DNA from 2 places in the Mesorhizobium sp. MC2-1-1 genome. Region 2 is predicted to be linked to the other one. Evidence: riboswitches for the same ligand, from Rfam matches in the RefSeq annotation. Region 2 holds a riboswitch; the other holds the start of a gene.
What was found. Region 2 has a riboswitch for thiamine pyrophosphate ahead of ACR64R_RS04990 (YkoF family thiamine/hydroxymethylpyrimidine-binding protein). Riboswitches for the same ligand answer to the same signal wherever they lie in the genome.
Positions count from the first base shown of each region.

Region 1 (15,486 bases), 2.9 Mb from region 2:
TCGCGATCCTTGGCGGCGAAAATCGCCGTCGCCGGGCGCATCCGCATCAATCGCGACAAAGCAGCGCAGGCCTCGGACACGGTGAAGCCCGGCGATGTGCTGACCGTCACACTCGAGGGCCGCATCCTGGTCTGGAAAGTGCTCAGTTGCGGGACGCGGCGCGGCCCGGCCGACGAGGCCCGCCTGCTTTACGAGGACATGTCGCCGGCGCCGACGCCCAAGGACGAGGCCGTCGCTGACGCCATTCCGGCGCTGCGCGACGCCGGCAGCGGCCGCCCGACCAAACGCGAGCGACGGCAGACCGACCGACTGCTCGGCGATGATTGAATAGGGCCTGTCGGACCGCCAGCGGCGACGCGGCTGGAATTCGATTTCCCGATGGCCGGCCGCATACAAACTCCGCGCCCTTGCAAGCAGCCGGCAAAGGCGTTACCTCAACCTGAAAAAGCCGAGTAAATCGGGACGTTCCGGAGCCTTCGATGACCTATGTCGTGACCGACAATTGCATCAAATGCAAATACATGGACTGCATAGAGGTCTGTCCGGTCGACTGTTTCTATGAAGGCGAGAACATGCTCGTCATCCATCCCGACGAGTGCATCGACTGTGGCGTATGCGAGCCCGAATGCCCGGCCGACGCGATCAAGCCGGACACCGAGGGCGGTCTCGACAGATGGTTGCAGATCAACTCCGAATACGCCGAGAAATGGCCCAACATCACCGCCAAGAAAGAGCCGCCGGCGGATGCCAAGACCTTCGACGGCGAGACCGGGAAGTTCGAGAAATATTTCTCTCCGGAGCCCGGTGAAGGCGATTGATGCAGGCGCTCGCAGCGCTGCATGACGCGGCGTAACGTGCCCGATACAATTACTGTCTTGACAGGCAGCGACCTCGCTTGGCGTTAGCGAACGCAGCAAAACCTTGATTCTTCCGACTTTTTGTGTTACACAAGCAAAACATGCCGGTGACACAACATCGATTTATGGCGCTAACGCCCCTAATCACTGAAAGGTGAGCTTTTAAATCCGGACCAGAGCGATCTGGGGCAGGCGGTCGCATTCGTGCGATGTGCCGGTCCCTGCTTTTCCGGTAGCTTCATCCTGTTGCGCGGCTAACGGTCGGCTTAGGCCGGCCCCCATGGGTTCGCGCCGGCATGATGCCGGCGGCACAACTAAGGAGTTCAGGGCGTAATGGCAACGATCACCCCGCAGAAGAAGTCCAACGCAGCCCGACACGGGTTCAAGACCGGCGAGTTCATCGTCTACCCGGCGCATGGTGTAGGCCAGATCGTGGCGATCGACGAGCAGGAAGTTGCCGGTCACAAGCTGGAACTGTTCGTCATCGATTTCCAGAAGGACAAGATGCGGCTGAAGGTGCCGGTCGCCAAGGCGACCTCGATCGGCATGCGCAAGCTGTCGGAAGAGGATTATGTCGATCGCGCGCTGAAGGTCGTGCAGGGCCGCGCCCGCATCAAGCGCACCATGTGGTCGCGCCGGGCTCAGGAATATGATGCCAAGATCAACTCCGGCGACCTGATCTCGATCTCGGAAGTGGTGCGTGACCTCTACCGCGCCGACAACCAGCCCGAGCAGTCCTACTCCGAGCGCCAGCTCTATGAAGCCGCGCTCGACCGCATGGCCCGTGAGATCGCCGCGGTGAACCGTATGTCGGAGACCGAGGCGGTTCGCCTCATCGAGGTCAACCTCAACAAGGGTCCGAAGCGCGGCGCCAAGGCCGACAACGAAGAATCCGAACAGGAAGAAGCCGCCTGAGGCTCTCGTCCAAGCGTATGAAAAACCCGGCCTCGCGCCGGGTTTTTTGTTTCTGGCAGCCCATTCTACGCGCCGCTGCCGGCGACGTCCTTCTGCGCCTCCTCCTGCCTGAGCGAGGCGATGAAGCGCTTGGTCCGCTCGCGCTCCGGATTGTCGAACACCACGGATGCCGGGCCCTTCTCGACGATCGCGCCGGCATCGAGGAACACAACCTCCCGGGCGATCTTGGATGCGAGCCTGAGATCATGCGTGGCCATGACCATCGTCGTGCCTTCGCGGGCAAGCTGCCCCAACACGTCGACCACTTCCTGCGCCAGTTCCGGATCGAGCGCAGAGGTCGGCTCGTCGCAAAGCAGCACGCGCGGCGAAGGCGCCAGCGCCCGGGCGATCGCGACGCGCTGCTGCTGACCGCCCGACAGCGTCGCCGGCCAGGCATCGGCCTTGTGCGCCATGCCGACCTTTTCAAGCAGCGCCATCGCCCGCTCGCGCGCTCTCGCCTCAGGCCATTTCAGCACCGTCACCAGCCCTTCCATGACATTCTCGACCGCCGTGCGATGCGGGAAGAGCTGGAAATTCTGGAACACCATGCCGGTCTGCAGGCGGATGCGCTGGATATCCTTTGCCGGCACCTTACCGCCCGGATGGAACGCAAGCGTCTCCTCGCCGATACGCAAGGAACCGGAGGTGGGGATCTCCAGCAGGTTGATGCAGCGCAGCAGCGTGCTTTTCCCGCCGCCGGAAGGACCGACCAGCGCCGTAACACTGCCTTCGTCGATGCTGACGGTGACGCCTTTCAGCACCAGATTGTCGCCAAAGCGCTTTTCGATGTCGGTAAGGCCGATCATGCATTGGCCTCCAGGAACCCGCCATAGCGGTTGAGCCGCACCTCCAGCCGCGCCTGCAACGCCGACAGCACCGAGCTCAGCGCGAGATAAAGCGCGGCCGCCTCGACATAGAGGATCAGCGGCTCGTAGGTGGTGGCGACGATGCGCTGCGCGGCCTGGAACATCTCCGGCACGGTGATGGCGGCAGCCAGCGAGGTGTCCTTGACCAGCGAGATGAAGGTGTTGGAGAGCGGCGGCACCGCGACGCGGCCGGCCTGCGGCAGAATCGTGCGCCGCATCGCCTGGCTCCAGGTCATGCCGATTGAGTAGGACGCCTCCCACTGGCCCTTCGGCACCGAGCCGATGACGGCGCGGATGATCTCCGACGTGTAGGCGCCGATGTTGAGCGTGAAGCCGATCAGCGCCGCCGGGAAGGCATCGAGCAATATGCCGACCGACGGCAGGCCGTAGAAGATCAGGAAGAGCTGCACCAGCAGCGGCGTGCCGCGGAAGATCCAGACATAGAAACGCGCCAGCGCGACCAGCGGCTTCGGCCCGAACAGCCGGATCAGCGCGGTCACCAACCCGGCGATCAGCCCGAGCGCGAAGGACAAGAGCGTCAGCGGCACGGTGAAGATCAGCGCCGCCCACAACAAAGTCGGCAGGGATTCCAGCATCAGTTGCAGCCAGTGCGGCACGGAGCTCTCCTCCTTTCCGGGCGCGGCGGCCGCATCCCGGCCGGCATTGCCGGATGACTATCATATGAAAAGCGGCGGGCCGTCAAAGACGGCCCGCCGACGTCCGAATGCAAGAATGAACGCGCTCTACTTCGAAACGTCCTGTCCGAAATATTTGTCGGCGATCTTCTTGTAGGTGCCATCGGCCTTGATATCGGCAAGCGCCTTGTTGATGGCCGCGACCAGTTCCGGATCGCCCTTGCGCACGATGACGCCGGAATAATCGGCATTCTCCTCCTGCGCGGCGATCTTCACATTGGCGTCCGGCTTGTGCTTCTTGAAATCGAGGAAGGACAGGCTGTCGTTGATGGTGGCGTCGGCGCGGCCGGTGATCAGAAGCTGGATCGACTGGTCGAAGCCGTCGGTGCCAACGAGCTCGGCGCCATTCTTCTCGGCCAGCTTGCCGAAATTCGAGGTCAGCGACTGCGCCGCCTTCTTGCCCTTGAGGTCGGCGAAGGTCTTGATGTCGGTGTTGTCGCCGCGCACGATCAGCACCGCCTTCGAGGCGATATAGGGATCGGAGAAATCATACTTGGCCTTGCGGGCATCGGTGATGCCGACCTCGTTGATGACGGCGTCATAGCGATTGGCGTCGAGACCGGCGATCAACCCGTCCCACTTGCCTTCGAGGAACTCGGCCTTGACGCCGAGCTTGTCGGCGATGGCCTTGGCGATCTCGACGTCGAAGCCGACCAGCGCGCCGGATTCGTCATGATAGGTGAAAGGCGCGTAGGTGCCTTCGGTGCCGACTTTGAGCACGCCGGCCTGCTTGATCTGATCGAGATTGGCGCCGGCATGACCGGCGGTGATCGCCGCAACCTGAAGCGTTCCGGCGATGAGGAGCGATTTGAGCCATTTCATTTTTCTGTGATCCCGTTTTGACCGGTGCCCGGCCTGATTGTGAGAGCCGGAAACTGACAGATAGAAGGCGGCGAAATAAGGAACCACATTTCAAAAAAAGGTTGTTTCAGAAATCTGATTCTCAAAAATGCAGGGAACTGGGCCCGCAGCATTTTCCGGGCCGATAACGGAAAGATCGCGCGGGGCAACACCCGCCCGTTCGGGCGGCGGAACCATCCATGCGCCTGACACGTTGCATGGCTGTTGTAGGGCGCGGCGGTGTCTTTTCAACCGTCCTGAACGCAATCACCGCCAAAGGAGCCGGCATGATCGAGGACGCGGCAGGAAGGACACTGGTTCGGGCGGCAATGAGGGCCCCCTATCTCGAGCGCGAAGAGGAGCACGTCCTTGCGGTGCGCTGGAAGGAAGAGAACGATCAGCACGCGCTGCATCAGATTACCGTCGCCCATATGCGCCTCGTAATCTCCATGGCCTCGAAGTTCCGCCATTACGGCCTGCCGCTCGGCGACCTTATCCAGGAAGGCCATGTCGGCCTGCTTGAAGCCGCGGCCCGTTTCGAGCCCGCGCGGGAAGTACGGTTCTCGACCTACGCGACCTGGTGGATCCGCGCCTCGATGCAGGACTACATCCTGCGCAACTGGTCCATCGTACGCGGCGGCACCAGTTCGGCGCAGAAGGCGTTGTTCTTCAATCTGAGGCGCCTGCGCGCCCGCCTTGCCAACGGCGCGGAGCCCCTTTCCAACGCCTCGCTCTATCGTGAAGTGTCGGCGGCGCTCGGCGTGCCGGAGGCCGACGTGGCGATGATGGACTCGCGCCTGTCCTCGCCCGACAGTTCGCTCAACGCGCCGTTGGCCGACGAGAACGGAGCCGCCGAAAGGATGGACTTCCTGGTTTCCGATGACCCGCTGCCTGACGAGATCGTCGGCGACAGGATCGACATCCAGCGTCGGGCCGTTTGGTTGAAAAGCGCGCTTGGTGCGCTCAACGCCCGCGAGCTGCGCATCATCGAGGAGCGCAGGCTTAGCGATGACGGTGCCACGCTGGAAGCGCTCGGCGAGCAACTCGGCATCTCCAAGGAGCGCGTCCGCCAGATCGAGGCTCGAGCCATGGAAAAGCTGAAGCTGGCGCTGGTGAAGCAGAACCCTGAATTCCAGGCGGAAGCGGCCTGAAAAGATTAGAAGATTTTCGATTCCACATAACGATACTGAATAAGCAGATATATATCACCGTGGTAGAAGATTTTCTTCCTCGTATCTATAAAATGTGGGCTTTTTAACATACTATCGTGGCGCAATCAGTCTTGCTGAAGCCTCCAGATCATAGCGGATGGGGGATTGCCATGCTGCGGTGCTTCGTATTCCTGACAGCCTTGATGCTCGTGGGCCTCACGGCCTTCGATGCGCATGCCGATCGAAGGATAGCCCTTGTCATCGGCAACTCCAAATACCGCGAAATCCCGGCGCTCAAGAATCCGGACAAGGACGCCGAGGACGTGTCGAGCACGTTCCGGCTAGCCGGCTTCCAGGTGTTCGCCGCCAAGGACCTCACCAGGCTTCAATTCGAAGAGCAGTTCCGCAACTATCTGGCGGCGGCGGACGGCGCCGACCTTGCGGTGGTCTACTATTCCGGCCACGGCTTTCAGATCGGCGGCGAGAATTTCCTGATCCCGGTCGATGCATCGCTCAAGGATGCGGCCGACATGGAAGTCCAGGCCATCAAGGTCGATGACATTTTGCGTCAGCTGCGTTCGAGATCGAAGATCCAGATGGTCATCCTCGATGCCTGTCGCAACAATCCCTTCCCGCGCAAGGACTATTGGCTGCGCGACCAGTTGATCGTCGCCGGCGGCAGCGGACTTGCGCAGGTCACCGGTACGCAGAACACGCTGATTGCCTTTGCGACCGAGCCGGGCGCCGTTGCCTATGACGGCTCCGGCGATCTCAGCCCCTTCTCGTCCGCCTTCTCACGCCGCGCGCTGGCGCCGAACCAGGAGATACGCTCGGTCATGGCCGCCGTGCGCCGCGACGTGGTCAAGGCCACCAACGGCAAGCAGGTTCCGTGGGAGAATTCCTCGCTGATCGACGACGTCGTGCTGATGCGCGGGCCGGAGCAACCGGCGCAGCCGCCGGCCGACGCGCAGCAGGACCAGCAGACGGAGCACGGGACGCAGGTCGCCGATGCTGCCCAGGCAATTGGAAGTCGCGACATCGGTGTCCCGGTCGGCATCGGTCCGGTTCCGCTGAAACTGGAGCTTCCGGGCAAGGACGCCGCGATCAGCCTCAAGCTTGCGAGCTACCCGGCGACCGGAACGCTGTCGCTGCCCGATCGCGTCCTGTCGCCGCAATCGAGCCTGATGGCTGCCGAGGTCGACAATCTGCGCTACGAGCCGCAGATCGGTTCGGCCGCGCCCGTCGAGGTCGGCTTCGAGATCCGTGCGGGCGGCGCCGCCAAGCAGGCGACGGTGAAATTGTCGCCCAGCGTCGACCCTTGCGACCAGGCCGCCGGCGAGCCTCTCGACCTGCAGGGCGTCGTCCGCGGCCGATCACCGAATGAAATTGGCGGCGGAGCCGTTGAAGCTTGTGAAGCAGCCGTCAAGGCCTACCCCGACATCACGCGCTTCCGCTACGAGCTGGGACGAGCGCTGCTGGCGTCAGGCAGGATCGACGAAGCCAGGCAGGCGATCCAGGAGGCCGCGGACAAGGGGCATATCCGCGCCCTGTTCGCGCTCGGCTCCATCGCCTCGTCAGGAATGGGGACGGCTGTCGACGCGGCGAAGGCGAACAGCCTCTATTCGAAAGCGTCCGACCAGGGAGATCCGTACGCCATGGCCGCCTGGGGTCGTGCCTTGTTCAACGGCTTCGGCGTCCAGCCCGATACCGGCAAGGGACTGGACCTGCTGCTCCAGGCAGCGGCAATGGGCCATGTTGACGCCATGAAGGACCTTGCGGTGATCTTCCAGGAAGGCCGCAACGGCGTACCCGCGGACCCGGCCCGGGCTTTGGCTTTTCTAAGGGCCGGGATGGATCGGCAGGACGTCTATTCTATGGCCATTCTTGGGCTTTCGCCGAAGCCCCGCACCCCAACGATAGCAGTGTGCAAGCCCAGGGTCGTGACGAAAGTGGTGACGAAGGTAAAGGTTGTCCCTGCACCTACGCCAATAGCGCCGCCGCCGAAGGCGACCCCTGCGGCACCAGGCAAACCCATATTCGTGCCTTCCTGGCGCGGCAGTGGCGGCGACCAAGATCACTCGCAGTCACAAAACAGCAACAACAGCGGTGGCTGATTGGAGTCGGAACGGCGGCGGGGCCGTCGAAACAGGCCGGCAAAGAGCGATCGCGGGGAAGAGGCAGCGGCCTGAAGTCACTGCCGCCAGGACTGCTCTGCTTCCCTGCGGGCCCTACTTGTCTGTGACGATCTTGACCTTGTCGCCCGTCGATACGCTAGCGCCGGGCGACATGGCGTTGAGCACACGGAAGAGATCGAGCTTGCGGTCGACGCCGACCATCTGCGCGGCGAGCGAACCCATCGTCTGGCCGGCCTGAACCGTGACGACCCTGATATGCAGCGGCTTCAGCGCCGCCTTCTCGGCCGGGCTCAGCACGCGGAAGGAGCCGCTGACCGAGCGCGCGACCGGATCAAGCGCGGTGCTGGCTGAGGGCGCTGCCGTCAGCAGCCTGTAGACCTGCCCGCCGGCGCGGATCACGGCGATGTCGAACTGCCAGCCCTGGGCGCTGGCATGCGCCATGGCCGCCTCGTTGCCGTTGACCGTCTCCTGGCGCACGCTGGCGTCTTCCAGCCCGGCCACCCAGCCGCTGCGGATATAGTCGGTCAGTGACACGGATTTGTCGATCGCCACGCCGTCGAAGCGGATGGCGATGTCGCCCGGCCCGGTCGCGGTAACGGCGGCGGCCGAATTGTCGATGACGAAACCATCCGGCACGGTGAAGGAGACGCCGAGATTGGGATGCATGAAGGTCTGGCCGCGCACATAGCCTTCTTCGGGCGTGTCGCCGTAAAGCAGACCGTCGATGCCCGCGAGGAACGCATCGCGGTCGCGCGTGCCGACGCCTGGCGGGCCGAAATTGCGGGCGAGGCGCTGCGCCAGTTCGATGCGCTGCGGCGTGTTGGGGTGCGTCGCCAGGAAGTCGAGGCTGGCGTCGGTGGCGCCGCTGACCGAGCGGAAATCGGTATAGGCCGACATCGACTGCAGGAAGCGACCGGCGGCGTAGGGATCATAGCCCGCTTCGCCGATCGACTTGATGCCGATGGCGTCGGCCTGGAGTTCCTGGTTGCGCGAGAATTGCGCGAGCCTCAGCTTGCCTCGGATCAGCGCCGCCTTGGCGGTCGGGCTGTCGCCGAGCACGTCGGAAACCACCTTGGTCGCCAGGCCTTCCTCAGCCTCGAGCTGCTGCCGCTGCAGGCCATGATTCGCGGTGACGTGGCCCATCTCATGCGCGATGACGGCGGCAAGCTCGGAAGAATCGTTGGCCAGCGCCAGCAGGCCGCGGGTCACATAGAGATAGCCGCCCGGCAGCGCGAAGGCGTTGACGTTGGGCGAGTTCAGGATGGTGATGCGGTAGGTCTGGGTCGGGTTGGCCGACACCACCGTCAGATTGCCGACGACCTTTGCAACCATGCGCTCGAGCTTGGGATCGGAATATTCGCCGCCATAGGTGGCGAGAATGCGCGGATGCTGTGCTTTCGCCATTTCCGCGAGCTTGGCGTTGGCGACGACATTGTCGACGGTGATCGGCTTGTCGGAAGGCTGGAAGCCGCTTTCCTGCACGTCCGGCGGCGTGAACATCTGGCAGCTCGCCAGCGCCAAGGCAAAGCTCGCCAACGCGAAAAATCGCGCCAGCTGCCTTCTCAACACCTTCTCAGCGCCGGTCGACAGATCGGCTTCCTTTCCAAAATGCACGGCAAATCACGGCCATAGCCGGACCCGTATGGCCGGACCTAGCCATACTCCCCCGGTCAAGGCAAGCAAACGCCGGAGCGCCCGTTGCCGGTTTGGCCGTAAATTATGTCCGCTTCCGGGCAATATGTTGTGATCCGGCAACGGTGCCGCCTCGATCGCCGATATAGCGCCGGAAGGCGTCCGGTCCAGACCGGTCGAAGAAATCGCTCGCCGGCCCGGTCGCCGCGATCGTGCCTTCGTCGAGAAATGCCACGTCCTGGCCGATACGGCGCGCATCTTCGGGCTGGTGCGTAACGAATAGAACCGTCATCTCGCGCTCGGCATGGATGCCGGCCAGGAGGTCGAGCATGTCGTCGCGCAGCGCCGGGCCGAGCGACGCGAAAGGTTCGTCGAGCAGCAACACCGGCCGGTCGCGCAGCAGCACCCGTGCCAGCGCCACGCGCTGCCGCTCGCCGCCGGAAAGCTCCCGCGGCAGCCGCTTTTCCTTGCCGGCAAGGCCCACACGCGCCAGCGCCCCGGCGACGGCGGCGCGATCGGCATCGCCGAGCCTCAGCGACGGCGAGCGGCCAAGCCCGACATTGGCTTCGACCGTAAGATGCGCAAACAGATTGTTTTCCTGAAAGACCATCGACACCGGCCGCGCCGAGGGCGGCGCCTTGCCGATATCGATGCCGCCGATCAGCACGTTGCCGGCATCGGGAGATTCGAAGCCGGCGACCAGATTGAGCAGCGTCGACTTGCCGGAACCGCTCGGCCCCATGATGGCTGTGATCCTGCCGGCCGCGAATTCGGCGTCGAAGCGGAAAGCGGACTCGCCATAGCTGAACGACACGTCATCCAGCGCCACGGCAAGGCCCTTTTGCGCGGTTGCGCCATTGATGGTCGTCGTCATGGCTTTCCTTCCCGCCCCAGCCAGTCGGCGGCGACCACCAGCATCAGGCAGACGAGGCCAAGCAGCAAGGCAAGGCCCGCGGCGTCGGCGGTGCGATAGCTGCCCATGCGTGCCAGAAGCAGGTAGGGCAAGGTCTGCACGGAATCGCTGCCGAACAGCGCGATCACGCCGAGATCGCCGAGCGACAGCGCCATGGCGAAGGCGAAGCCGGTGGCCAGAGGCCGTCGCAGCGACGGCCAGTCGATGAGGCGGAGCCGGGTCCAGCCGGATATGCCGAGCGCCAGGCAAAGCCGTTCATGGCGTTCGCTCGCCGCGTCATAGGCGGGGCGAATGGCCCGGATGGCGAAAGGCATCGCCATCACCGCGTTGACGGCCACGACCATGACCGGCGCGACGGCAAAGACATCGGTGACGCCGCGCAGCGCCAGGAACCAGCCGGCGCCAAGCACGATCGGCGGCACGACGAGGACGAAGCCGGCGCCGGTGTCGGCGGCATGCTCGAGCAGGCTCATGGCACCGCCTGCCCGGCGCCGCAGGGCAAGCGCGCGTCGCGCCGAAATCAGCGCCAGCGACAACGTCACGCCGAGCAGCGCCGCGAGCAGGGCAAGGCCGGCACTGGTCAGCGTCGCGCGGCGTACCGCCTCTTCGCCGGCCAGCCGCCCGAGATCGGACTCCAGGCCTGAGAGCACCGTCGCCGCCATCGGTCCGGCGACGAACAGCAGGGCAAGCGCGATGAGGCCGGCATTCAGCACGCTTTCGATCCGGCCCGCCGAAAGATGGCGGCGAGGCGCGACCGGCAGGTTGGCATCGCCGACCGTGTTGGCGCCGAGCCGCGTGAGCGCGACGACCACGACGAAGGTGAGCGCGATCTGCAGCAGCGTCAGCACGACAGCGCGCGCGGGATCGAAGTCGAAACGCAGCGACTGGTAGATGGCGACCTCCAGCGTCGTCGCGGCCGGACCGCCGCCCAGCGTCAACACGATGGTGAAAGAGGTGATGCACAGCATGAAGACGAGCCCTGCGACGCCCGGCATGGCTGCGCGCAGCACCGGCCATTCGATCAGCCGGAAGGCCGGCCGGGCGCCCATGCCGAGCTGGCTCGCCAACCGCCACTGGTCGGCGGGAATGGTGCCCAGCGCCTCGAGGAAGAGGCGCGAGGCCAGGGGCAGGTTGAAGAAGACATGGGCGACGAGGATGCCGGAGAGGCCGTAGATACCCGGCCATTCGCCACCGCCAAGCCTGGCGAAGATGCCGGCAAGATATCCGGCCCGGCCATAGAGCGCCAATATGCCAAGCGCGGCGACGATCGCCGGCAAGGCCAGAGGCACCGCGAACAGTTGCAGGATCAGGCGGCGCCCGGGAAAGACCGGATGTCTCGACAGGGCCCGCGCCACCAGCAGCGCCGGCGCGACCGACAGCAGTGTCGAGAGAGCCGCCTGCCATAGCGTGAAACGGGCGACGCGCAGGAGGTAGCCGTCGAAGGCGGCGGCGGCGCCGGAGACATCGTGCACGCCTTCGAGGATAAGGCCCGTGAAGGCGCCGCCGATGAGCAGCGCGATGGCGGCAAGAGCGATGGCGCCGGCGGTTATGCGGGGGTCAAGCCCAGGGTGCACGTTGCACCTTGGTGGAATTCGGCGAAAGCCGCGTTCCTTCGCGCCCTCCTCTATCCTGCCGGACATCTCCCCCACGAGGGGAGAGATCAGCAGCGTCCGCGCCTCGCTCATCCCGGCAACATTGCCAATTGCCGAAACCGCCGATGACGGCCCATCTCCCCCCAAGTGGAGGAGATGTCCGACAGGACACAGGGGGATGCCGTAAAGCGATCATCTGCTATGAATGGCCAAAGCAGCCCCTACTTGCTCATGACACTCAGCCACTCATCCACCCACGCCTTGCGGTGGGCGGCGACTTCCTCCGGGCTGTACAGCAGGGTCTTGGTCGGCTTCACCAGCTTGTCGAAGGCCGGGTTGAGTGGCTTGTCGGTCTTGCCGGCCGGGAACATCCAGTTGGTTTCCGGGATGACGTCCTGGAATTTCGGCCCGATCATGAAGGCGATGAATTTTTGCGCCAACGGGTTCTTGGCGCCGCCCTTGGTGATGCCGGCAACCTCGATCTGCAGATATTCGCCTTCCTCGAAGGAGGCCGCCTGGTAGCGCTCGGTGTTCTCGGCCACCATGTGGTAGGCCGGTGAGGTGGTGTAGGACAGCACCATCGGGGCCTCGCCCTTGGTGAACAGGCCATAGGCCTCGCTCCAGCCCGGCGTCACCGTCAGAACTTTAGTCTTGAGCTTGGCCCAGGCCTCGGGAGCTTTGTCGCCATAGACGGACTTCACCCACAAAAGCAGGCCGAGCCCGGGCGTCGAGGTGCGCGGATCCTGGATGACGATCTTGTCCGTGCCGGCGCCCTCGACCAGGTCCTTGAGGCTCTTCGGCGGGACTTTCAGCTTCTGCGTGTCATAGACGACGGCGAAATAGCCATAGTCGAAAGGCACGAAAATGTCGTCGCTCCAGCCCCCGGGCACATTGATGCCGGAGACTTCGCCATGCGGCGCGAACAGGCCGCTCGCCTTGGCTTCCGCCGTCAGGTTGGTGTCGAGGCCGAGCACGATATCGGCCTTGGTGCCGGCGCCTTCCAGCTTGACGCGATTGAGCAGGGCAACGCCGTCGGCCACCGAGACGAATTCCAGATCGCAGCCGCATTCGGCTTCGAATTCCTTCTTCACCGCCGGGCCGGGACCCCAATCGGCGGTGAAGCTTTCATAGGTATAGACGGTGAGCTTGTCCTTTGCCTCCGCGGACGCGACGCCCGCCAGAAGCGAAACAAGACCCGTTGCGAGAATGAGATGGGACAGCATCGCGCGCATCGGCGCCTCCTTCGTTCGAGTGACAAGGAATTGAGGCGCCGGATGGTCCGAAACGTCTAATCCCTCCGCCGGTACAAACCGGATCAGGTTCAGCGGGTTGGCTTGTCTGCCTCTCAGCCGGATCACGTCCAGCACCCCGTTAGAGCGCTTCGACAGATAGGCCCGGCCGAAGCGACGCGCAAGCGGAAGTTTGCCGGCAGCTGATGTTGCGGGCACGACTCGCGGCCGAGGCGCGTCGCATCCGGCTTCCGTTTCGCCCGGCGTGCTGGTAAGGGCGACGCCTATGGGCACATTCACCATCCTGCTCGGCGGCGAGCTTATCCGCACGCCTCGGCTCGAACGCCAGATCGAAGGTTCGCGCGTCATCGCCGCCGACGCCGGCATCGGCCATGCGCGCTTGCTGGATGTCGTCCCGGAGCTCTGGGTCGGCGATTTCGACTCCGTGCCGGCGAACCTGCCAGGAGGCCTGGCCGCCGTGCCGCGCAAGGTCTTTCCGGCCGAGAAGGACATGACCGACGGCGAGCTTGCCGTAGCCGAAGCGCTCCGGCACGGCGCCACCGGCCTCGTGCTGGCCGGCGCCTTCGGCGGCAAGCGCGCCGACCATGCCGTGCTGCATCTCGCGCTGGCCGTGCGGCTGGCCGCCGCTGGCACGCGGGTGCTTCTGACGAGCGGCGCGCAGGAAGGCGTTCCCATCCTGCCTGGCGAAGCCAGCTTCGACTATGCCGACGGCACCTTGTTTTCGGTGCTCGGCTTCTCCGACCTGTCCGGCCTCACGGTCACCGGCGCCAAATGGCCGCTCGACCGCGTGGAGGTGGCGTTCGGCTCCTCGCTCACTATATCAAACGAGGTCAAGGGGCAGCTTGGCATCGGGCTGGAGCGCGGCCGGGCGCTGCTTCTGGCTCACCCCTACCCTCTTCCAGAAAGCTGACATGGCGCCGCCACTCCTCAATCTCGACGGCATTAAACTGACCTTCGGAGGCGCCCCGCTGCTTGATGGCGCCGCGCTCAGCGCATCCGCCGGGGACAAGATTGCGCTGGTGGGACGCAACGGCTCGGGCAAGTCGACGCTGCTCAAGATTGCCGCGGGGATGATCGAGCCGCAGGACGGCGAGGTATTCCGCCAGCCTTCGGCCACGGTCCGCTACCTTCCGCAGATGCCCGACATGGACGGCTTCGCCAGTGTGCGCGCCTATGTCGAAGCCGGCCTGGGCCCGGCCGACGATCCGCATCGCGCCACCTATCTGATGGAGCATCTCGGCCTCACCGGCGACGAGCGGCCGAACGACCTTTCCGGAGGCGAGGCGCGCCGCGCCGCGCTTGCCCGCGTCATGGCGCCCGAACCGGATATCCTGCTGCTCGACGAGCCGACCAACCATCTCGATCTTTCCGTCATCGAATGGCTGGAGGAAGAGCTCGCCCGCACGTCCTCGGCCGTCATCCTCATCTCGCATGACCGACGTTTCCTCGAGCGCGTCTCGCGCGCCACCGTCTGGCTCGACCGCGGCCAGACGCGGCGGCTGGACAAGGGGTTCGCGCATTTCGAGGAATGGCGCGATCAGGTGCTCGAGGAAGAAGAGCGCGAGCAGCACAAGCTTGGCCGCCAGATCGTGCGCGAGGAGCATTGGCTGCGTTATGGCGTGACGGCCAGGCGCAAGCGCAACATGCGCCGGCTTGGCGAGTTGCAGACCATGCGACAGCGATTCCGCAGCCATCGCGGCGCCGAGGGTACCGCCACCATGGTGGCGAGCGACGCCGCCGAATCCGGCAAACTGGTGATCGAGGCCAAGGGCATCGACAAGAGCTTCGGCGATCTGATCGTGGTCAAGGGTTTCTCGACCCGCATCCAGCGCGGCGATCGCGTCGGCCTGGTCGGCCCGAACGGCGCCGGCAAGACGACATTGTTGAAGATGCTGACCGGAGAGTTGGCACCGGACGCCGGCACCGTGCGGCTCGGCGTCAATCTGGAGATCGCGACGCTCGATCAGAAGCGCGAGGCCGTCGACCCGCAGGAGACGCTGGCGCATTACCTCACCGACGGGCGCGGCGAGAACCTGCTCGTCAATGGCGAGCAGCGCCACGTCGTCTCCTACATGAAGGATTTCCTGTTCAAGCCGGAACAGGCGCGCACGCCGGTGCGTGAGCTATCGGGCGGCGAGCGCGCGCGGCTGCTGCTGGCCCGCGTGCTGGCGCGACCGGCGAACCTTCTGGTGCTCGACGAGCCTACCAACGATCTCGACATGGAAACGCTGGAACTGCTGCAGGAACTGGTTGCCGGTTTCGCTGGAACCGTCATCCTGGTCAGCCACGACCGCGACTTCCTCGACCGCACCGTCACCAGCGTGATCGCGCCGGACGGCGGCGGGCGCTGGATCGAATATGCCGGCGGCTACTCCGACATGCTGGCGCAGCGCGGCGGCTCCAGGCTGGAGGACCGCAAGACAAGGTCGAAGGTTGAAGCAAACGTGGCTTCGCCGAAAGCCGAACAGGCTGCTCTGAAAAGCCCGGCAAAAAAGTTGTCGTTCAAGCAGAAATTCGCCCTGGACTCCTTACCCAAGAAGATCGAGGCAGTCACCGCCTCGATCGCCAGGCTGGAGAACAATATCGCCGACCCTGCCTTCT
Region 1 is NZ_CP195205.1:4,050,807-4,066,292, forward strand. It holds gene ACR64R_RS20040 (RNA-binding S4 domain-containing protein) at 1-327, shown strand, start outside; gene fdxA (ferredoxin FdxA) at 480-818, shown strand; gene ACR64R_RS20050 (CarD family transcriptional regulator) at 1,191-1,772, shown strand; gene ACR64R_RS20055 (amino acid ABC transporter ATP-binding protein) at 1,838-2,617, opposite strand; gene ACR64R_RS20060 (ABC transporter permease subunit) at 2,614-3,294, opposite strand; gene ACR64R_RS20065 (amino acid ABC transporter substrate-binding protein) at 3,421-4,194, opposite strand; gene ACR64R_RS20070 (RNA polymerase factor sigma-32) at 4,500-5,363, shown strand; gene ACR64R_RS20075 (caspase family protein) at 5,534-7,477, shown strand; gene ACR64R_RS20080 (M48 family metalloprotease) at 7,592-8,998, opposite strand; gene thiQ (thiamine ABC transporter ATP-binding protein) at 9,216-10,004, opposite strand; gene thiP (thiamine/thiamine pyrophosphate ABC transporter permease) at 10,001-11,728, opposite strand; gene thiB (thiamine ABC transporter substrate binding subunit) at 11,857-12,867, opposite strand; TPP riboswitch at 12,911-13,016, opposite strand; gene ACR64R_RS20100 (thiamine diphosphokinase) at 13,151-13,795, shown strand; gene ACR64R_RS20105 (ABC-F family ATP-binding cassette domain-containing protein) at 13,797-15,486, shown strand, end outside.
Region 1: linked by a shared signal. The riboswitch ahead of thiB (thiamine ABC transporter substrate binding subunit) and the one ahead of ACR64R_RS04990 (YkoF family thiamine/hydroxymethylpyrimidine-binding protein) in region 2 are both predicted to bind thiamine pyrophosphate.

Region 2 (15,486 bases):
TCGCGCTTTCGCCTGGACGGCCAAGAACGACCACAAACGTGCCATCGACGATTTCGGCAAGGCGATCGAGTTCGATCCTGCCTACGCCACGAACTTTCACGGTCGAGGCATCAGCCGGATGATCGTCGGGGATTACGATGGCGCGATCGCAGATTATAGCAAAGCCATCGAATTCGATCCGCACGTTGCCAAGGTGCATGTCGATCGTGGAATTTTGTGGGTTGTCAAAGGCGACTTGAAGCAGGCCCAGGCCGACTTTGAGACGGCTGTCCAGATCGACCGGAACAGCCCCGGCGGCTACTACGGCAGAGGCCTTCTGCGGGCGCGAGCGGGCGACCAGGACGGGGCAATCGCCAGCTTCAATCAAGCCATCAAGCTTTACCCCAGATATGCAGATGCTTACACCGCCCGAAGCCTGGCTTGGGCAGCCAAGGGCGATTTGAAACGCGCCAAGGCCGACCGCAAGAAGGCGCGGAGCCTCGGTGGAAATTGCACGGGGATCGGGAGGGTTGCAGATGGCGCGTTGGAAGGGATTGGGCGTGGCGGCGCTGGCGGCCCTGGCTTTCGTCGCGGTGAAGGTGCTGCCGTCGGCGCTCGGTTTCGCCGGCGGCAAATATCTCTACGAGACCGTGACGGGATCGACCGCGCGCAAGGCGCCGACCAGAGCCGACGTCAACGCCGAAATCGAGAAACAGGATTTTCAGATCTTCAAGGCAATCGCCCAGGAATTTCCGGACGACTACAATGCCTTCATCGACAAGATCACGCTCGTGGCCGGTTCGGGAAACCAGCAGGCTGTGCGCGACGCGAGCAGAGTGGCGGTGGCCGACTTGCGGCGCAAATATGCGCCGCTTCTGCCCTCCGCCCCGGATCGCGAAACGTCGCAAGCGCTTGACGCCCAGCTCACCATGGTCAATCACCTGATGGCCCGCGAAACGCCGGCTACCTGCAACAATTACCTGCGCAACGGGCCGGACGCGGTCAGCGCGCCCGGCCACGATTTTCTGGTGGACCTGGATCGGATCGGCGCGACGCTTTTCCACGCCTTTGGCGCCGCCAAGAAAAGCAGCCTTCCCGCGACCGAGCCCAGCGACGAGGACTGGTCGCTGATCGCCGACGCCTTCACCAGGAGCGGCGGCACGCCAGCCGAAATGGACGCGATCGCGAATATGAACCAGGACTTCTCGGGGCTATGTCCCGCCGTGGCGAAATTCTACGCGGCAGCCCTGTCGCTGCCTGGCGAGCCCGGGCGTCATATCAAGACCGCCCTGCTCTACGCCACGTCGAGGAACTAGGCCGCGCCTGGCGCGGCGCGGCGACCCTTCGCGCCAAGCCTGGGCCTTCCCTCCTAGCCCACAAACTCGTTCGTGAAATACGCCGCCAGATCCGGCTTGTCCTTCAGCGTCTTGCCGTTGCCGTCGAGCAGTATCCCCGAGGCGAACAGATACCCGCCCATCGCTTCCATCTTGGCCTTGTCCATGGTGCCGATGGCGCCGGCCGCGCTCTTCAGGAAATGGCCGTCGTTCAGCGCCTTCAGCGAGGCATCGATCAGCGCCGGGTTGGTCAGCGTGTCCTTGTTGGCGGCGATCAAAAGGTCGCCCGCATCCTTCGCGTGGTCGACGGCGAAGGCGTAGCCGCGCCGCGTCGCCTGGACGAAGGCGGCCGCCTGCTTCGGATTGGCGGCGAGGTAGGCGTTGCTGGAGACGATCAGCGTGGTGTGCTCGTCGGGCACGCCATAATCGGCATAGCGGAAGCTGCGCTGCTTGAGGCCCTTCAGCCTGGCCTCGACGCCTTCCCAGGTCGAGACCTCCAGCGTGAAGTCGACCGAGCCGTTTGCCAAAGCGTCGTAGGCCGAGGTGCCCAGCGTCACGGTGGAAAAATCGCCCTTGCCGCCGTCATGGCGGATGATGGTCGAGATCAGCGCGTTCTCCCAGGCGCTGCCGAAGCCGCCATAGGTCAGGCCGTCGAGATCTTTCGGAGTCTTGATGGCGGCGCGGTCGGCATTGAAGACGACACGGCCGGTCTCCGACTGGACGACGGCATAGACGGCCTTCAGGTCGGCGCCGGCGCTCCTTTGCGTGAACAGGCCGAGCGAACCGGAAATGCCGAAATCGGCGACGCGGTTGGCCACCAGCGTGCCCGAACCGGTGTCGCCGTAAGGCAGGATTTCAACGTCGAGCCCGGCATCCTTGTAGAAGCCTTTGTCGCGGGCGACGAACAGGCCGATGTGGTTGGTGTTGACGGTCCAGTCGAGCGCTACGGTGATCTTCTGCGCGGCGGCCCACGCGCGGGAAGCGGCGCCGGCAAATGGCAGGGCGGCGGCCAGGACGAGCGCCTGGCGACGGGTAAGGTCGGTCATTTCATTTCTCCATCGGATGGTCGGGAAATCGGTTCGGGCTGGCCCAGCAGCGTGTCGAGGATGCCGGCCTCGATCGCGGCCGCCTCGCGGGCAAGTGCCGCGCTTTCGGTGCGCGGGCGCGGCAGCGGCACTGCCACCTCGCGCACCACGCGCGCGGGCCGCGCCGAAAGCACATAGATGCGGTCGGACAGAAGCACCGCCTCGCGCACGTCGTGGGTGATGAGCAGCGCGGTCCAGCGGTGGGTCCGCCACATCCCCTCGAGCCAGCGCTGCATGGCCGCGCGGGTCAGCGCGTCGAGCGCGCCGAAAGGCTCGTCGAGGAGCAGCATGTCGCGGCGCTGGACGACGGTGCGCAGCAGCGCCGCGCGCTGGCGCATGCCGCCGGACAACTCGGCCGGCCAGGCGCGCTCGAAGCCGGCAAGGCCGAATTCTGCGAACAAAGGCGCCACGCGCTCGCGCGCCGCGCGGCGCGTCATGCCCTGCACCTCCAGGCCCAGCGTGGCGTTGTCGATGACGCGCCGCCACGGCATCAGCGCGTCGCGCTGCGGCATGAAGGCGAAGCGGGCGTCATCGAGCGGCGCGCCGTCGAAGCGCATCTCGCCCTCGCCCCGGATCGCCCCGGTGAGCAACTGGAACAGCGTCGACTTGCCGGCGCCAGAGGGGCCGAGGATCGAGACGAACTCACCCGCGCCGACATCGAGCGAGACACCGGCCAGCACCTCGAGCGAACCGAAGCTTTTGCGCACGTCGCGGAGCTCCAGCCGGGTCATGGCCGGCGCTCTCCCGAAGGTTCGTCCTTGTGGTCGCGCCCTGCCCTCTCCCAAGGCATGGCGAGACGCTGGACCAGCACGGCAAGGCCAAACAATGCCAGCGTCAGCGCCGAGCTGACGGCGACGGCGGCAAGCACCAGGTCGGGGCGGAAATTGTTCTTGGCGCTGAGCATGTAGATGCCCAGCCCCTTCGCCGCGCCCGCATATTCGGCGAAGATCGCGCCGACGACCGCATAGGTGATGGAGATCCTCAGGCCGGCGAAGAAATAAGGCAGCGCCGAGGGCAGCCGTGCAACCCAGAAAACGCGCCAGCGCCCAGCGCCCATGGCGGCGAGCATCCGGCTGATCTCCTCGGCGGTGGCGGCATAGCCCTCGACCAGCGCGACCATCATCGGGAAGAAGGTGACCAGCGCAACGAGCAGGATCTTCGGCAGCAGGCCGAAGCCGAACCAAAGCACCACCAGCGGCGCGATCGCCACAAGCGGCAGGGTCTGGCTGGCGATCAGCAGCGGGAACAGCGCCCGTCGCAGCCAGGGGAGGAAATCGACCAGCGCCGAAAGCACGAAAGCGGCGACGAGCGAACAGGCGAAGCCGGCCAGCGTGGCGCGGATGGTGGGCAGCGTGTTTTCCGCGAGCGCTGCGCGGTTCTCCCAGGCCTGCGCGGCCACGCGCGACGGCGCGGGCAGCACCGTGGGCGCGACGCCGCCGAGGCGGGCGTAAAGCTCCCAGGCGGCGAGGAGAAAAGCGAAAGCGAGAGCAGCGGGGGTGAGCTTGGCGATGGCGTCCGCGACAGCTGATCTCCCCCCTTGGGGGGGAGATGGCCGGCAGGCCAGAGGGGGGCGTGAAGGAACGCCAGCATTCGAAACTTCGGCCTGAGAAGTTGGTGAACGCCGAGCCTGCAACCAGTGGAGACGCTGGCGGGACAGCGCCCCCCTCTGCCTTGCCAGGCTGGCCGGCCCTTCGCTGTCGCTCCGGGCGTTCGTCGTTCGCGAAGCCAAGCAATTGGCTTCGCGCCCGCTTTCGCCAGTCGCCGAAGGTTGCGCTCCCGCTTCTGAGACGCAGCCAGCATTGGAGATATCTTCACCGCGCAGCGGGTCAAACGAAACAGCCATGGCATCTTCCTCGACAGCCCGAGCTTTTGCTCAAACCGCGGACGGGCTGTTCGCCGAAATGGTGATGTCGAGGGTCACGTGGCCGGCGCCGGGACCGAAGCGGCAGAAGGCTTCGTTGAGCGTGGCGAACACGGCGCCGGCGTCGCCGCGCAGCCTGGTGCAGAAATTCTTCGAACGGTCAAAGACGCCGGACTTTTTCAGGAAATCGATGCAGCCATAGATCTCGTCCATGTGGTCGCCGGTGCCCATCACATAGAGCGAGAACTGCGCCGCCACCGGCTGCCTGGTCGAAGGCGTCGCCTCGACAGCGCGCAGGGCCGCAAGCTTGCGTTCCTCGAGCGGGATCGCCGGGCCGCCGATCTCGTCGGAGCGGCAGATCGGATCGTCCGGCTCGCCGGGGCATCCGCGCGAGACCGCGGCCGACAGCACGCAATGCTTGCCGCTCTTGGCCGCCGCCACGAACAGGTCGCGCATGGCCGGAAACAGCACTTCAGGCGGCCCGACCAGCAGCGTCGAGATGTCGTCGGTCTCGATCCTCAACCTGTCGCGCCAGGGATCGAGCGCGCCGAGCGCGCCAAGGATGACGCCGACGAAATCGTCGGCCATGGGATAAAGGGAAATCTGTGCGCCGGAAAACATGGCCCGCCTCGCTCCGCTGGTATTATCCAGATCAGCTTTAGGGTCCGGAGGCTTGCCGCCACCATCTCAGCCCCGACCTTACGGAGCACCCCTGTGGATGGCCGGGTTAAAGCACTGTTTGTCGTGTCGGGGAAGTGTTTTTTTGCCGGGCAATTGGGCCAGGCAGCCTCATCTCCCTAAGGGAGATGCCGGCAGTTATAAGATTTTCAATGGTTTCTTATAACACCCTTGCAATCGGGCTGGCGGCACGCGATTATAAGAAACTCGCAAGAATCTTATAACGCACGAACCGACAGCGCCGATGAAGACCATCGACCTCACCTACCGCACAGTCTACGCCGAGCTTGTGCAGCGCAGCCTGGATGCTTCCTTCGAGACCGATTTCTCGACGGCGGGCAATTTCGTGCGCGTGCCGGTGAAAGGCCGCGACTACTGGTATTTCGAGGAGACCCGTCCCGAAAAAACGAGGCGTTATGTCGGTCCCGCCGCGGATTCCGAGATCGCCACGCGGGTCGCCGCCTTCAGGGAGATCAAGGACGATCTCAGGAGCCGCCGCAAGCTGGTTTCCACGCTTGTCCGCGATGCCGGCCTGAGCGCACCCGAATCTTTCACCGGCGATGTCGTCGAGGCGCTGGAGAAGGCTGGCCTCTTCCGCCTGCGCGCCGTGCTTGTCGGCACGGTCGCGTTCCAGACCTATGCCGGATATCTGGGTGTGCGCCTTCCGGGCGCCGCGCTGCAGACGGGCGATGCCGACTTCGCGCAGTTCCATTCCGTTTCGACCGAAGTGGAGGACAGCATGCCGCCGGTCATCGACGTGTTGAAGGCCGTCGACCAAACGTTTCGCGAAATCCCGCACCGGACCGATGCCGGCCGCACGACGCAGTACGAGAACGCCTCGCGCTACCGGATCGAGTTCCTCACGCCGAACCGCGGCAGCGACGATCATGCTGATCGCGCCAGCCCGATGCCCTCGCTCGGCGGCGCTTCGGCGCAGCCGCTGCGCTTCCTCGATTTCCTGATCCGCGATCCGGTGCGGACGGTGCTGCTGCATCGTTCCGGCGTGCCGGTGCTTGTCCCCTCGCCCGAACGCTTCGCCGTCCACAAGCTGATCGTGGCGGCGCGCCGCGAGCGAAGCGGCGCCGCCAAGCGGGAAAAGGATCTGCACCAGGTGAGCTTGCTGGTCGAGGCGCTGGATACAACGCGCAGAAGGGACGACCTCGCGCATGCCTTCGCGGAAGCGTGGGAACGCGGCGATGCCTGGCGGGAGGCCTTGCGAAAGGGCTTGAGCCTGCTCAGGCCGGACAGGCATGAAATGGTCCAGTCGGTTCTGGGACAGGCGCTTGGCGAAATCGGCGTGCAGCTCGACGGCTTTACCATGCGGATCGCCTGATCTTCGTCTCAAGCCAGGTTTATCGTTCAAATTGTACGAAGCATGCTTGACCGCTTTTCGTACATAAAGTACGATAATTCCCTTCTTTCGAGGGGACTTGCTTGAACACCGCGAACCATGCCGCCTTTGCCGACCTCTCCCGCCCCTTGCTGTCGCCGCTACCGCTCGCCGAGCGCGAGCGCCTCGCCGGCGCCTGGCGCATGGCCAGCCAGGACATAGCCGACGACATCCGCTTCATCCGGCAATATCTGAAAGTGATCGCCGAGAGGGACGAGCGGCTTTCGACCGGCACGCTGGTGCACGGCCGCGCCTATGTCGAGGCCTGCGCCGCCTGGCTGCCGGAAACGGTGGCGCGCTATCTGCATAACCTCAGGCTGATCAGCGAATGCGAAAGCGCGATGATCGCGGCGGGGATGAGGTTCGCCAGGTCGAGCGATGCTTGGTGAGAGCAGGATCCCGGCCGCGCAACTTGCGCCCAATGCGAGCACGATTGGTCGGGTCGGGCTTAGCTTCGCCAGGTCGAGCGATGGCTTGGGGTCGAGAATTCACTCTGGTCTTGTCGTGGAGCGGGTAAGGCATTCCGGGCCGCCGGAAAGCGAACAATCACGCCGCTTGCAACCCTTGGCTCGGCGCCCCGGCAAATGCATCGTTTCACACAATCGCCAATTGGTGGACGCGAGCGAGCGGCCGGGCGTTAATTCCCCTGGGAAGGAGGGATCAGACGCATACCAGGGAGGAACACGTTTGATGCAACCGCAAATCGACATCGGCGCACTGTCCGAGGACCAGCCCTACGAAGTCACCTCATTTGCCAGAAAGCACGGACTGACGGTTCCGGTCGCGGATGCGGTCCTCTTCGCCAAGGGCCCGTCGCCATCGCGGGCGGCCTGCGATACCGCGGCGCTTGCCCTCCTCTGCGCCGTCGCGCAATACGCCAGCAAGCAGGGAGGGCGCTAGCGGTTCGGCGGCGCGCCTATCCTACAGCCGAACTGCAGCCCGGCATTGCCGCCGACTTGGCTGGCCGCGAACGCAATGGCGAGCGCGCCGGTCAGGCGACCGCCTTGCGCGAAGCCCGCACCTTTCGGCCGATCGAACAAGGATTGGCGCCTGCCAGACGCCGGATGGTTCAGGCCTTGGCTTTCGGCTTGGCCGCCTTTGCCTTGGCGGGGGCCTTGGCGGGCTTTTCCGCCTTGGCAGGTTTCGGCTTTTCTACCTTGGCGGCAGCCGCCTTCTTCGGGGTCTTCGCCTTCGGCTTGCCTGCCGCATCGATCTCGGCCGTCGCCCGATCCCAATGCTCTATGTGCGCGCCCTCAGGCCTGCCGGCTTGCTCCCAGATCTCGTGCGCGCGCTGGCGAATGCGTTCGTGCCTGTCGTCCGTCACTGTCGCCTCCTTAGGTTGGGACGGGTACCCCGGTACGAACACTAGCGGAAATTTCGCTCCGCGTCTTGGGTGTTGACGCAGCGCACAAACTCTTCTTGAGGCAAGATCAGGCGCTTCTTGAGGCAAGACTAGGCGAGGCTCAGCGATCCTCCGAGAGCACGGTAATGCCGAGATGCGCGGCCTTCTTGACGATCAGCCCGGCCAGGTCGGCATCTGAACGCTCGGTCTGGGTCCGTTCGCGCAACAGCGCTATTGCCTGCTTGACCGACAGTAGCCCGTCGCCGCGCTCGGCCAGCAGCTTGTCGACCTGGCGCGCAATGTCGGGCGATTCAACATGTGGATGATGCATGGCAACGACTCCTTGCTTCGTTGCCTCCCAAACCGCTGTATACCTTTCCGCTGTATACCTTAGGCGTTTTGCGTTTTGGCGGGAAGAGCCCGATCCCTGTCCCTATGTCGGGGCGCGGGATCGGGCTCTACGGGGCCAGAATGTTACTGGATCACCTGGATCACACGACGCGTGCCGGGGTCGATCAGGACCGTGTGGTCGTTGACGACCGCATAGCGATACTTGACGGCCGGAACCTCTTGCAGCTCGACGGTGTCAGGCACTGTCGAGCCGACGCCGAGCTCGAGGCCGAGCACGTTGACCGAGGCGATCGGATGTTTGTGGACATACTCCTTGACCACGGTCTGCTGCTCGGGCGTGACGATCACCTCGTCCGCGGCCGCGATGCCGATGCCGGCCATCAGAGCCAGGCCGGCGACAGCGGGAATGAGGATGGTTTTCATCGTTTCTCTCCTGTTGCGTTGGCGAGCTCCGGATTGCCTCCGCTGGGCGGAAACATCGTCGGTTCGAACATGGGAGCTCCCGTGGCAAACGCCGCCGGCGGGGTGTTGTTCCGTCAGCGATGACTAATTGATTTCGGCGGAACCTTTGCTTCGGCTTCGCATTGGAAGGCTTTGAAACTCCCTAAGACTTTGGAATGTAAAGGGGTGCCGCCGCCATGCAAGAAGGTTACGTCAGAAGCGATATTGAACTTCGCACCCCCGTGGCGATAGCCGTTGGCGCCGGCTTCAAGCGCGAGATTGCCTCGCTCACCGAAATGCAGAATTTCCTCAAGGAGTGGCCGCTGGCTTCGCGGGGTCCGAGCTACGCATCCGCGCTACGCGCATGCGAGGCCGCTCGAGCCGGAGAGATCGATCTCGACACGGCGCGGCAAGCGTTCCTGGTATTCGCGCGGAAGGCGGGGATCGAGTGGACCGGAGCCGATCCGGTCGCGATGCTGCGAGAGGCCAGGATCCGGCGCAGCCGGGCACGCGACCGTACGCAGCAACCACCGGCGCACTGAGCGACCGCGCGCTGGAATTGTCCGCAAGTTTCAGGATCTGGCAGCCAGCCTCCGGCACTGGGGCCGTCTGGCTTCCGTTAGCCGACCGACCGTCGCCTGGAGGTGACGGTCGATGGGACCAAGGCGGATTTTCAGCTTGCAACTGTTCTCAGGTCGGCGTCGATTCGCCGAGCATATCGGTAACGAAAGACGCGGCGATCAGGTCGTCCGCGTCGATGCGTAGGGAGCCCTCGCCGCCCCCCATGATGGCAGCGACCTTCTGGAAGGTCTTCATCTCATGCTCGGTGATCCGGGCGTCACGCATCCTGGCCTTCAGATCGGCCACGCGCATCCCGAGCGAACGGGATGTTCCGATTTCTCGTTTCGACATGTCGGTTAGACTCCTCCCCAACCCGTGCCTGTTTCGCCGCCGCCCGATTCCCGCATCCTGCGCATGCTTGTGTTCACTATGAGGCAAAGCGAACACAGCAGCGGCAACGCGGTCCCGAAACGAAGGTTCCATTAGCAGGTGACGAATTGATGCGAGTTAACGGCCGCCGCACCGGCGGCAGGCCGTCAACTCAGCGCAGATGGACCTTATTTGATGACCTGAACGATCTTGCGCGTGCCGGGATCGACAACGACGGTCTGATTGTCGACGACAACGTAACGATACTTGACGTTCGGGACTTCGTGCAATTCGACGGTGTCGGGAAGGACGCTGCCGATGCTGAGCTGCACACCGGGCAGCTTAACCGAGGCCAGCGGCTGCTTGTGCACATATTCACGGATGACCGTTTCCTGTTCAGGCTGGATGACGACGTCCTCAGCGGCGGCGGCGCCGATACCGGTCAAAAGAAGCAGGCCCGCGGCAGCGGTTGTGAGATGCATTTTCATGATCTTCTCCTTGTTTGAGCAATTGTGCCTCTCACGCTGCGCCTGCGATCTCACAGCCGGTAGGCGTAGAGCGTAACGCCGGCAAGCGGGCCTTGTTCCAGCAAAATTGACCGCCCCTTTTCTCCGCGAAACGTCGACGGCGCGGCGGTGCGGTAATTTCGGAACAATGGCTTTCGGACCGGGTTACCAGAGCGAAGGGACCGACTTTTCCGAGGAGAAAACCCATGAAACATCTGCTTATCACCAGCATGATCGCGCTCGGCGTCGGTTGCGGCGCTGCAATGGCGCAGACCGAATCCGTCCAGCCCAGCGGCGACACGAATTGCGCCTCGGGCCAGAGCGACTGCAAGACCGGCGGCAAGGCAGGCGGGCAGGCCCAGGGCGAGACGAAATCGAAGACCGAGATGAACGCCCAGGGCAAGGCCGGCGCCAACACACAGGAGCAGGCCCAAGGCAAAATGAAGATGAAGACGGATGAGCAGGCCCAGGGCCAGGCCGGCGCCAAGACCGACCAGAACGCCCAGGACAATACGCAGCTCAAGAACAAGAAGCAGCAGGCCCAGGGCGACAATACCAAGATCCAGACGCAGCAGAATGCCCAGGGCAAGGCCGGCGCCACCACCGAGCAGAATGCCCAGAACAAGACCAAGGTCCAGACCGACCAGCAGGCGCAGGGCAAGGCCGGCGCCACCACCGAACAGAATGCCCAGAACAAGACCAAGATCCAGACCGACCAGCAAGCTCAGGGCAAGACCGGTACCACCACCCAGCAGAACGCCCAGGGCAGCAATACGAAGATGCAGACCGAGCAGAACGCTCAGGCCAAGACGGGCACGAAGACCGAGCAGAACGCTCAGGGCAACACCAATGTGGAGACCGACCAGAACAAGACGGCCTCGATCAACAACGTGACGGTCGAGCAGAAGACGGAGATCACCCAGGTCATCCACGAGACCAAGGTTGAGCCGGTTCGCGACGTCAACTTCGACATTTCGGTCGGCATCGAGGTGCCGCGGCACAAGGTGCGGCTGCACCGCCTGCCGGCCCGTATCGTCAAGATCGTGCCTGCCTATGAATCCTACGAGTATTTCGTGCTGGCCGACGGGCGCATCGTCATCGTCGACCCCGACACATACAAGATCGTGCTGATCCTGACCTGACGATAACGGCATGAGCCGATAACGGCATGAGGTAAAGGCCCGCCGATCGGCGGGCCTTTCTTTGCGCAACGGGAGCATGCGCGAAGACCGAGCCGCCCCTACCCGGGCCTTTCCTGAGGTCGCGCTTCATCAAGCTTTGCTTGAATGCAGTTTCTTCGGGAACGATACAGCGCAACTCATGGTTCTTATACTGAAGTCCTGCATCCGTGGTCCCCCCGGACTGGACGAAAGTGCGACCAGGCCGCCGACGGATTGTTCAAGCTTGCGGTCCACCCGGAAAAGGTGCATGGGTCATGACGGGTAGAGGTATGGGCGAGATCGTCGACGGCTGGACATGGTCGCGGCGCTCGGTTGGGCAAATGTATTTTCCGCAGTTTCTTGTGGGAATGGCGGCGACGCTTCTGGTGGTCCTCGGCTGGACATTCTCGTCCACCGGTTCGATCTGGGCGGCGTTGGGCTGGACGGTCCTTGCCGCTGTAGTGCTGCAGGTGGGCTACTTCGCGGCGGTGCTGTTGTTGGTGCATGGCGAGACCCGCGTGGTCGACGAGGCCAAGTCGAGCGACGCCACCGCGTCGCCCGCCAAATTGCCGGGCCCGTTCGAGCGCGACGGCATCATCCAGACGTTGCTGGCGCGACTGTTCCCACGGCTGCGCTGAGCCCGAAACCGACAGCCGCGGAACGCTCCCGTTTTTGGCGTTTCACGAAAACAACAGGCGCCCTGCCCCTTTGTTACGAGGCAATTCCGCGCGGAAGGTTGCGGCGAAAGCACCGAGCCTGACCGCTTTACTTGAATTGCACGGCGAAGACATGCAAAGCCCGAGCGGCGCAAGACCGCCCGGGCTTGTGAGCGAGGACCTCGATCAGCGCGCCCTGGCAGTCGCCGACGAGCGCACGGGCTGCGCGGACGAGAACACCGTAACGGCAAAGACCAGCACGCCGGCGGCGACGATCAGCGAACCAATGCCCAGGATCGGCTCCACGGCATCCATGCCATAGGCGTATTTCAGGTAGAGCGGCGGCAGCATCACCACGAGGCCAAGCGTGTATAGGCCGTAATGGATCATGGCGAGACGCTTCTCGGCCTTGGCCGGATTGAGCGCGTAGTAGCCGCCGAAGATGGCGCTGGTGACCCAGCCCAACAGGTTGAAATGCGCATGCGCCGGGAAAGCCCCGTGGTCGCCCGAAATGCCCATCTTGATGCCGATGGCGATGCCCAAAAGGAAAAAGACGATGGCTGTCCTGAAGAAGAGTTCCGATACCCGTGGCATTCTGCTTGTCCTCCCAATGCCTCTGTAAACCCCGAATCCGTGAAGTCTATATCCGACAAGCCATCTTTGCCATGGCGCGCTTAAGTCGGTGAGGCCTTGGGACGAAAGCCGCAAGGCGGCCTCGCGAAAAATGGCTCGCCTCTTTCGAGGCGAGCCAAAGAGGAGCCGGGCTTGAGGTCGGCCCCATCCAGGTTGCCACCTGAATTCCAAACCGGGCCAGCCTAGCAGAGGCCGAAGTTTATTCCAGCCCGGGCGGGCTGAGACAATTGGGTTTTCAGCCCTGGTGGCGTGTCGCCCCGGGAAAAACGGCCTGTCACGGGGGCGGTGTCAGAACCTGCCTCGCGCCTTGCATATGTGCTACATTTGGGCAATGTTTCGGGTCGGGGGAGTGGTTTCCGTAATTGCGGAAGCACGGATTACATGTTCATTGACTACTACGAAGTTCTGGAAATAAGCCCGAACGCCAATTCTGAGACGATCGAGCGGATTTTCCGCCATTTTGCTATGCGCTACCATCCCGACAATCGGGAAACAGGCGACGAATCGCGCTTCAGCGAAATCGTCGAGGCCCACAATACGCTAAGGGATCCAGTCAAGCGGGCGCAGTACGACATCCTCTATCGCGAGCATCTCGGCCTTCGCCACGAGCTCACGGAGGCCGCGCGCGACGGCGGCGGCATGGACAGGGACGCCGCCATCCAGGCCAATCTGCTCTCGCTTCTCTATGTGCGGCGTCGGCGGGACGTCAACAATCCCGGCATCGGCGACGACGAGCTCGAACGCCTGTCGGGCTGCCCTCGCGAACACCTGGAATTTCACCTGTGGTATCTCAAGGCGAAGGGCTTCATCGGCAGGACCGAGAACGGCACGTTCGCCATCACGGTCGAAGGCATCGACCACGCGGGGGGCATACACGGCCGGGACCGTCCCGACGCCACCCGCCTGATCGATCACGCCGGCTAGAGCTTTTCACCGTTCATAGAAACGGCGAACCGCTCTATCTCTTTGTTTTCACGCAATTCCGAACGGAAGACCGCTCACACTTTTCCTGGAATTGCTCCAGGGCAATTGCAGGAATGCCGCCGGGGCGTGGCCCGGCGGCATTCATTCATTCACCAGTCGGGGCACGCAACACCCGGCACCCCTGGTCGGCCAACCGGCCTTTACGGCGTCGTCATCGCGGCCGCCGCCTGGTCGATCTTGCCGGCCAGCACGCCCTTAGCCCAGTTCGTCACCTCCTGATCGACCGGCTTGTTCGCCATGTCGGCGAGGGCCGTATCCAAGGAGGCGTCCGTGGGCGGCGGGTTATTGGCAACCGCGGTCTGCGCGTCGGTGATCGCCTGGGCGTCGGTGGTGCTGATCGTCGTAGTCAGCGCGGCGATCTGATTTTCGAGGTCGGTGATCGTCTGGGGCGGAGTGGTGGGATCCGCCTGCGCCGTGGCCAGCTGTGCCTGGAGACCCGCCAGGGTGGCCTGGTCGGCGGCCAATTTGGCGTTTGCCGCGTCAAGCGCGGCTTGCGCGTTCTGGGCTGCCGCAGCCTGCGTCACATAGGCCTGGACACCGGCGAACTTCTTGCTCTTGGAATGCATGTAGGCGTTGATGTTGCGTTGCAACGAATTCAGCCGCCCGAGCTTGGCGTGAATGTTCTGCTCGTTCGGCGTGGCGGCGGTCGTCGTGTTGTCGGGCGAGCTGTCGTCCGACGCGGTGTCGGTGCCCTTGTTGTGGCCCGGGGCCGAGGCCGAATTGCCGTGCGTTGCGCCGCTGTTGCCGTTGCTGCCAGCGTTGCCGCCACCGTTTCCGTTGCCGCCATTGCCATTGCCGCCGCCATGGCCGTTGCCGCCTGCGCCGGCAAGCGCCGGGGCTGCCGCGAGCGCCAGAACGGCAAGCGATGCCAGAAGTGTCTTTCGCAATGTCATTGTGCTTCTCCGCAGATGAATCTTCACCATGCCCAACCGCTAGGTAGCCTCTTATGAGAATTTCCTAACGGTGGGAGATAAACTTTAGTCAATTGCGGTCGCCAAATGAGAGCAGGCCCGCCGGCGTCCGCAAATTTCCGCAAGAAATCGCTTTAACCAATTGAAATTCAATAGAAATAAAAAAGGCCGAGCGCGCTTGGGCCGTTTGGAACAATGAGGGCCCTTGTCCCGCCGGACCATGGTCCCAGGGGTAGTTGCAACCGCGAATTTCCCGCAATCGTGAATATGTGCATCATCGGAACCCTGTCCGGCGGCCAGGGTTAAAAAAGCGAAGGGACATTGCCAGAAGGACAGTCATCATGAACCGAATTCTTCTCACTGCCGCCTTTGTTGCTTTGTCTTGCGGTCTGGCCACAGCCCAGTCCTCGTCGTCATCGTCCACCACTACGACGATGCCCAGTAGCCAGGACACGGACCAGACCACGACGAAATCAACCAACTCGAATTCGGCAAAGGATTGCGCGCCTGGGCAGCAGGCCGGCAGCGCGAAGCAGGCAGCGCCCGGCCAGCAGGACACGAGTGCCAAATCGAACGCTCCCGGCCAGATGAAAACGACGACGGAAGGCTGCTAGGCACAGCCAAAACGATTTCAGGAGAGTCCCCGCGGCGCCGCCCGGATTGCGCGGCGCCGTGGCCGTTGAGGCCGAGCTATGTCCCTGTCCGTTGAACCGAAGGTGTCAAAGCTTCGTGCCGTCGGCGTCCGTTCCCGTGTCTGACCCGGCGTCTGGCTCCTGACCACCTGAACCGGTCGGGGAAAGCGCCGTCAGATCCATCCGGGCGATCCGGGACGCGGCCTTTCCTTGCGCGCTCGGGTCGTCGGCATCCGTCTCGGAAACCGAGGCCTTTGCAAGATGGCCAATGCTTTCGGCACTGTTACCTGGGAAGGCCTCCGACGAAACACGGGTTTTACCCGGATGATGCACCAGGCTGGTGCCGTGCTGGCTTCCAACAACAGAGGTCATGGCTGCGCTCCTGATATGGATAACAGCAAATTCCTAGCATTCCGGGCTGGAGCCAGACTTGCGACTTTAGAGATTTCTAAGATAGCGCACTGATGCCACGTCCGCCGCCGGGCCTGACCGCTTGCGGTTTCCTGGAATTGCTCTAGCCGCTGACCAGCGGCACGGTCACGGAGGTGGTGTAGTTGATCGGATAATCGCTGAAATAGGGGAAGCTGATGACGAAGGCGTAGCTGGCGTTCAC
Region 2 is NZ_CP195205.1:986,651-1,002,136, reverse strand. It holds gene ACR64R_RS05015 (tetratricopeptide repeat protein) at 1-895, shown strand, start outside; gene ACR64R_RS05010 (hypothetical protein) at 822-1,295, shown strand; gene ACR64R_RS05005 (ABC transporter substrate-binding protein) at 1,349-2,359, opposite strand; gene ACR64R_RS05000 (ABC transporter ATP-binding protein) at 2,356-3,129, opposite strand; gene ACR64R_RS04995 (ABC transporter permease) at 3,126-3,908, opposite strand; gene ACR64R_RS04990 (YkoF family thiamine/hydroxymethylpyrimidine-binding protein) at 4,272-4,880, opposite strand; TPP riboswitch at 4,871-4,983, opposite strand; gene ACR64R_RS04985 (nucleotidyltransferase family protein) at 5,182-6,270, shown strand; gene ACR64R_RS04980 (hypothetical protein) at 6,372-6,716, shown strand; gene ACR64R_RS04975 (hypothetical protein) at 7,018-7,227, shown strand; gene ACR64R_RS04970 (hypothetical protein) at 7,224-7,367, opposite strand; gene ACR64R_RS04965 (DUF2934 domain-containing protein) at 7,397-7,651, opposite strand; gene ACR64R_RS04960 (hypothetical protein) at 7,791-8,000, opposite strand; gene ACR64R_RS04955 (DUF1236 domain-containing protein) at 8,144-8,443, opposite strand; gene ACR64R_RS04950 (DUF982 domain-containing protein) at 8,659-9,003, shown strand; gene ACR64R_RS04945 (hypothetical protein) at 9,152-9,373, opposite strand; gene ACR64R_RS04940 (DUF1236 domain-containing protein) at 9,580-9,879, opposite strand; gene ACR64R_RS04935 (DUF1236 domain-containing protein) at 10,104-11,039, shown strand; gene ACR64R_RS04930 (exopolysaccharide production repressor protein) at 11,333-11,695, shown strand; gene ACR64R_RS04925 (hypothetical protein) at 11,900-12,307, opposite strand; gene ACR64R_RS04920 (J domain-containing protein) at 12,728-13,270, shown strand; gene ACR64R_RS04915 (hypothetical protein) at 13,471-14,223, opposite strand; gene ACR64R_RS04910 (hypothetical protein) at 14,583-14,855, shown strand; gene ACR64R_RS04905 (hypothetical protein) at 14,961-15,245, opposite strand; gene ACR64R_RS04900 (TadE/TadG family type IV pilus assembly protein) at 15,388-15,486, opposite strand, start outside.